One region of the Clostridium sp. ETTB3 genome, then DNA from elsewhere that is predicted to be linked to it. Evidence: riboswitches for the same ligand, from Rfam matches in the RefSeq annotation. Region 1 holds a riboswitch; the other holds the start of a gene.
The links. A riboswitch is a leader RNA that binds a small molecule or an ion and turns the genes downstream of it on or off. The one in region 1 is predicted to bind glycine.
Positions count from the first base shown of each region.

Region 2: linked by a shared signal. The riboswitch ahead of ACUN06_RS09605 (alanine/glycine:cation symporter family protein) and the one ahead of ACUN06_RS05605 (trimeric intracellular cation channel family protein) in region 1 are both predicted to bind glycine.

Region 1 is NZ_CP199832.1:1,136,038-1,139,470, forward strand. Features, by position in the region: gene ACUN06_RS05590 (Hsp20/alpha crystallin family protein) at 1-146, shown strand, start outside; gene ACUN06_RS05595 (hypothetical protein) at 553-723, shown strand; gene ACUN06_RS05600 (PIN domain-containing protein) at 884-1,321, shown strand; glycine riboswitch at 1,417-1,502, shown strand; glycine riboswitch at 1,506-1,582, shown strand; gene ACUN06_RS05605 (trimeric intracellular cation channel family protein) at 1,635-2,243, shown strand; gene ACUN06_RS05610 (metal-sensing transcriptional repressor) at 2,445-2,786, shown strand; gene ACUN06_RS05615 (ABC transporter substrate-binding protein) at 2,976-3,433, shown strand, end outside.
Region 2 is NZ_CP199832.1:1,957,273-1,960,705, reverse strand. Features, by position in the region: gene leuA (2-isopropylmalate synthase) at 1-1,219, shown strand, start outside; glycine riboswitch at 1,288-1,361, shown strand; glycine riboswitch at 1,362-1,452, shown strand; gene ACUN06_RS09605 (alanine/glycine:cation symporter family protein) at 1,602-2,972, shown strand; gene ACUN06_RS09600 (glycoside hydrolase family 73 protein) at 3,236-3,433, shown strand, end outside.

The DNA of each region.
Region 1 (3,433 bases):
TCTATGGTTCAGTTTCTAGAGGGTTTTACATCAATAATGTTAATAAAGAAGGCATTAAAGCAAAATTTGATAATGGTGTTTTAAATATTGAATTACCTAAGAAAGAATTAACACAAAATAATAGTAATAAGATTTTAATAGAATAAACTGTAAGTAGTTTTTAGTTTTTAGTTTTTAGTTATGGTTGAAATTACATAAGGAATTTCTTAAAGTTATATTTTCAAAAATTAAGCATAAGCTAAATTTTTTCCTTAACTTGTAACTTGCCACTTGTCACTATGAACTTCTAACTCCTAACTAACCAACTGGGATAGCAATAAAGCAACTGCAAAACCTATTTTTAAGTTTGCAGTTGCTTTTTTATCTCAAAAGATCTATATTCTAATATTTACTATTATAGCATTATATTTAATAAGATATTTTAAGACTATAAGATTAATATGCATAAAAAGTAAAAAATGCTTTTAATTTACTATTTATAATGTATAATAAATATAATGATTTATGAACAATCGTATTAAGATACGATTTATAAAAGAGGGGGAATTAAAAATGGATGTTAATAACTTAACAGTAATTATTGCTTTGATAAATTTGGTTATTTTTATTGCAATTCCAATTGCTATAGTTATATTTATAATAAATATAGTCAAGAATCAAAAGAAAATGAAATCAGATATAGACTTATTAAATAAAAGATTAAGTGAATTAGAAAATAAATAATTTGCGAACAATCTTATTTTAATCTATGGTGTTAGTATAAAGTAGTGGATACATTAAAACGAACTAAGTAAAATAATATTTAGTTAATAAATGACCATATTGTAAAAAATAAAATTTATAATATCTAAATATTATTTTGATAAGAAAGGTTTGATATAGTATGAAAAAATATCTGTTAGATAGTAATATAATAATTAATCTTTGGGAAAAAGATGAAAAAACATTAAATAAATTAATTAAGCAAAATAAACTTTTAATATTAGAAGAAGTACTAAAGGAATTATCAGTAAAAGAAGCTAAGATATATAGGAGTAGAGAAGTTTTAAGTGAAAGGTTTTGTGAATTATTACCTTTTGCTCTTAAAATTAATAAACAAGATATAAGTGGATTTTACTTTATTTTAGATTACACAATAAAAGAAAAATTTAAAAATAATAATTTATCAGAAAATGATTTTTTGCAACTATTTGCATGTTATATTAATGAAAATTTAATTTTAGTAACAGAAGATAAAGCATTATTGGAAATTGGAGGATGTATTGCTAAAAAAGAAAGAGTAATATCATTAAGTGATTTATATAATATTGAAAATGATTAAAAGATAAAATATTAAAGAAAAGATAAAATAAGATCATTTTCTAATTTATATATTGAAGTGCAGTTATGGATATATTATAATTTATAGGTATTTCGTTGATAAATTTGGGAGATACTGTTTAAATATAGAGCCGAAGGGGAAAGTGCGGCAAACTCTCAGGCAAAAGGACCAAATTTTGAGAAAACTCTGGAAAGACTATTAAAAGCACCGACGAAGCAATCTTAAGTATAGTAGGAGAATCTTTCAGGTAAAAAGACAGAGACGCAATTGTTTTAATAATTAGTCTAGTTAGAAGTAAAGAAGGGGGATTTTTTTGGATTATATTACAATTTTAGAGTATATCGGTGTTTTTGCTTTTGCCGTATCAGGAGCAATAGTAGCTATTGAAGAGGAATTTGATGTTTTTGGAGTTTATATAATTGCAATAATTACTGCAATGGGTGGAGGAGTACTTAGAGATATAGTTTCAGATGTAGGAATTCCAGTATTTTTTACAAGTTATATGACAATTCCATTTATTATTGCAGGAACTTTATTAGCTATATTTTTAAAAGGAAATTTAAAATATAAGAATTTATTTGTATTTATAGATGCAATTGGATTAGCTGCCTTTTTTGTATCAGCAGCTGTTAAAGCAATCAATAGTAATTATAATTTTATGTTATTTATATTTGCAGCTAGTATAACTGGAGTTGGTGGAGGAGTTCTAAGGGATATAATAACTAATAGAAAACCGCAAATTTTTAAAAATGATATTTATTGTATTGCAGGAGTTATAGGTGTAACTATACTTTGGTTTATATATCCTATAATTGGGATGGAATCAGCACAATTTATAACTTTGATAATTATAGTACTTATTAGAATGATAAGTTATTATAAGACCATAAATTTACCAGTAATATGTAAAGAAAGAGTATAAAATTTAAGAAAAAGACTAAATATTAAAATGATGTACGGTATGAGAAAAACTCTCATATCTTTTTTGTTTTAGTATTTAACAATAAAAGGGTTATAAGTTAAATATAGAGATTATTTTTATAAAAGAATAACTTGATATAAAATTTAATATAAATTATATAGGAGTATAAGCTGGGGGTATAACATGGATAGTACAAAAGCAATGGAACATGTTCATAAAAGTGATAATGGTAAGATATTTACTCATACTCATAAAAATGCAGAGGGGCACACACATACACATTCTCACGAAAGTACAAAAGCTATATTGAATCGTTTATCTCGTGCAGCTGGACATTTAGAAGCTGTAAAACGTATGGTTGAAGATGAGAGGGATTGTAGTGAAGTATTAATTCAGTTAGCTGCAGTTATATCAGCATTAAATGGAGTAAGTAAAATAATATTGCAGGAACATATAGAAGGGTGCATAGTAGAAGCTATAGAATGTGGCGATAAAAGGCCTATAGAAGATTTAAATAAAGCAATAGCTAAGTTCATTAAATAAATAGTTAATGATACCACGTTAAAAAAGAGAATTCGTATTGGAATTCTCTTTTTTTATATAATATTTTTTATGAAAACTAAAATTTATTTATTATAAAAAAATATAAAATTAATCCCCCTACCCAGGTTGTTGATAGTTGGTAAAAATGATAAAATTATGGTATAAAATGGTAAGGGGGCGGGGGAGTTTATGAAAAAAAAATCGTTGATAGTATCTCTAATAGTAAGTATGTCATTACTCATTGTAGGATGTAATAATGGAAAAAGTACAAGTGTGAAAAATAACTCTAAGGATGATAATAGTATTTCAACATATGCTAATAATGAGAATAATGATAGTAAGGACAGCATTACAGCATATGTTGGAAATAATATTTTTGAAAGTAGCTTAGATCCAATTAAAGGAGCAATGAGTTATGGATATTCGTTTACAAATAATGCGTTAACACGAGTAAATCCAAATTCAGAATATGAAGGTGATTTAGCAGAAAGTTGGAGTATAAGCGAAGATTCATTAATTTATACTTTTAATTTAAAAAAAGGTATTAAGTTTCAAGATGGATCAGATTTTACTGCTGAGGATGTAGTGTTCACTTATGAGACAGTAAAAAATAATCAAGCAGATAATGAAAGTGTTGATCTTACAAG
Region 2 (3,433 bases), 820 kb from region 1:
TGAGGGAACAAAGTTAGTAAAAAAATATACTTCAGATTTTGAGGGCGAGATTTTTTTAGAATATTCTCCTGAAAGTTTTACTGGAACAGAAGTTGAATATGCATTAGAAGTATGTGATGCAGTTGCTGATGCATGGGAGGCATCAAAGGAAAATAAAATTATAATAAATCTTCCATCAACAGTTCAAATGGATACACCAAATGTTTTTGCAGATCAAATAGAATATATGTGTAAAAATTTTAAAGATAGAGAAAGGGTAATAGTAAGTGTGCATCCGCATAATGATAGAGGGACAGGTGTTGCTGATGCTGAACTAGCATTATTGGCTGGAGCAGATAGAATAGAAGGAACATTGTTTGGTAATGGAGAAAGAACAGGAAATGTTGATATTTTAACTGTTGCATATAATATGTTTTCTCATGGTGTTAATCCTATTTTAAATCTTGAAAATATAAATGATATTATTGAAATATATGAAAGGTGTGTAAAGATACCTGTACCAGTTAGGCATCCATATGCAGGAAATTTAGTGTTTACTGCTTTTTCTGGTTCGCATCAAGATGCAATAAATAAAGGAATGAAGAAGTATGAGGAGAGAGGATCAAAATTATGGCAAGTACCATATTTACCAGTAGATCCAAGTGATTTAGGAAGAGAATATGAACCTTTAGTTAGAATAAACAGCCAATCAGGAAAAGGTGGAGTTGCATTTGTTATGGATCATTGCTTTGGATTTAAATTACCAAAATCAATGCAACAGGAATTTGCAGAAGTAGTTCAAAAAATTTCAGAAAGTAAGGGTGAAGTTCAACCAAATGAAATAATGGAAGCATTTAAAGAACAATATTTAACCTTACAAGAACCTTTTAATTTAATTAGTATTTCTATATCAGATATTGATAGTGATGTATCAGAAACAACCAAGGTAAATGCAGTAATTGAATATAATGGAAATGAATATGTTATAGATGGAATAGGTAATGGACCAATAGATTCATTAGGAAAGGCATTAGCAAATAGTAAGTTAATTGATGTTAGCATAATAGATTATAAAGAACATTCATTAGGAGCAGGTTCAGAAGCAGAAGCAGCAGCATATGTTTATATGAGCAGGAATGATATTCATAAAAAGACATTTGGGGTAGGGGTTGATAGTAATATTACAAGAGCATCAATTAAATCTGTAATAAGTGCATTAAATAGGTTATATGGTAAATAATATGTTTTATAAGTTGATTAATTTAATATTTATTTATATAATTACTTTATAAAATTTAATATGTTCGGTTGAAGGTAATGGGAGAGTGATTTATATCCACCGAAGAAGTAAATCTTTCAGGTATTAGGACCGTTACTGGACGAGCCTCTGGAGAGACTCAATTAAGAGCACCGAAGGAGCAAGGCTTATTTAAATAAGTTGAAACTCTCAGGTAAAAGGACAGGGGATTAAAATAGTTTTTAGTTAATAGTTAGTAGTTAGTAGTTAAGGAACAAACTTTTAATTGAGTTTTTTATTACGTAATAACCTAACTCATAACTACAAACTACAAACTATTTCTAATCTCCTCCTATAAATTTTTATTTTTAAGGAGGATTTTTTTATGAGTTTTTTTATTAATTTAGAAGAGGTATTAAAAAATATTGATGGAATAGTATGGGGACCACCTTTATTAATTTTATTAGTAGGGACAGGTATATATTTTACTTTTAAATTAAACTTTATTCAGATGTTTAAATTGCCATTAGCAATTAAGTATCTATTTTTAAATGATGATGATAAAAGCGATAATGAAGCAAAGGGAGAGGTATCAAGTTTTGCAGCATTATGTACAGCATTATCAGCTACTATAGGAACAGGAAATATTGTTGGTGTAGCAACAGCTATAGCAACAGGAGGACCAGGGGCCTTATTTTGGATGTGGGTTGCTGCATTTTTTGGAATGGCAACTAAATATGCAGAAGGAGTTCTTGCTATAAAATATAGGGAAGTTGATGAAAATGGAGAAATGTCTGGAGGTCCTATGTATTATATTGAAAAGGGAGTTGGAAATAAATTTTTAGCTAATATGTTTGCATTTTTTGGTATTGCAGTTGCACTACTTGGTATAGGGACTTTTGGACAAGTGAATTCTATATCAAAAGCAGCATTAATTTCTTTTAATATTCCAATATGGTTTACTGCAATAATAATAACTATATTAGTTACACTGGTTACTTTAGGAGGTATAAAAAGAATATCTAATGTAGCAGAAAAGATAGTTCCAACAATGGCAATATTATATATAATAGGAGCTTTGTTAGTATTGATATGTAATTTTAAAGCAATACCTTCAGCAATAACATTAATAATAAAAAGTGCATTTAATCCAAGTGCAGCATTAGGAGGTACTACAGGTATTACTATATCATTAGCAATTCAAATGGGAATAGGAAGAGGTGTATTTTCAAATGAAGCAGGTCTTGGAAGTGCACCAATAGCAGCAGCAGCAGCTAAAACAAAATATCCAGTTAAGCAAGGATTAATTTCAATGACAGGAACATTTATAGATACAATAATTATTTGTACTATGACTGGATTAGCAATAGTATTAACAGGAAGTTTTAATAGTGGATTAGAAGGAGCTGCAATGACTACATTTGCATTTGAAAATGGATTACCATTTGCAATTATAGGTAAATATATAGTTAATATAGGTTTAATTTTCTTTGCTTTTACAACTATAATAGGATGGAATTATTATGGGGAAAGATGCATTCAATATTTAATAGGTATTAAAGGAATTAAATTTTATAAGATAATATTTATAGCTTTGGTTGGAGTAGGACCATTTTTATCTCTTAATTTAGTATTTATAATTGCAGATATAGTAAATGGATTAATGGCATTGCCTAATTTAATTGGTTTAATTAAATTAAGAAATATAGTAATAAGTGAAACAAATAATTTTTTTGAGAATATTAACTCTAATTAAAGTACGCAATGATAGAGATATATATGAAATAAATTAATATATGAATAAAAGGTTATAGTAAGTTTAATAATAACTTATTATAGCTTTTTTTTTGAACATTCAAAAATAATAAAGCTATTAGTAATAAAAATATATTTAAAAAGGTAAAATAAAGTGTAGGAGGTAATTATGATTTATAAATATGTAAAAATGGATTTCCTTAAAAGTATATAATGAAGGTAAGCCAACAAAAGAAGTATTTAAAAATTATAGGAGAGTTTAAGATGAAAAATAACATTAAATACAGAGGGGTAAATAGTTATGCTTTATCGGGGGGAAAAATAAATTCTTATAAGTTTATTAAAGCTTGTATTCTTTTTGTTTTAATGATTGTAACTATATTTAGTACTATAAGATTTAAATTATCTCAAAAAATTACTAATACTAGATATATAAATGAAAGTTCAAATGTTTATAATGAA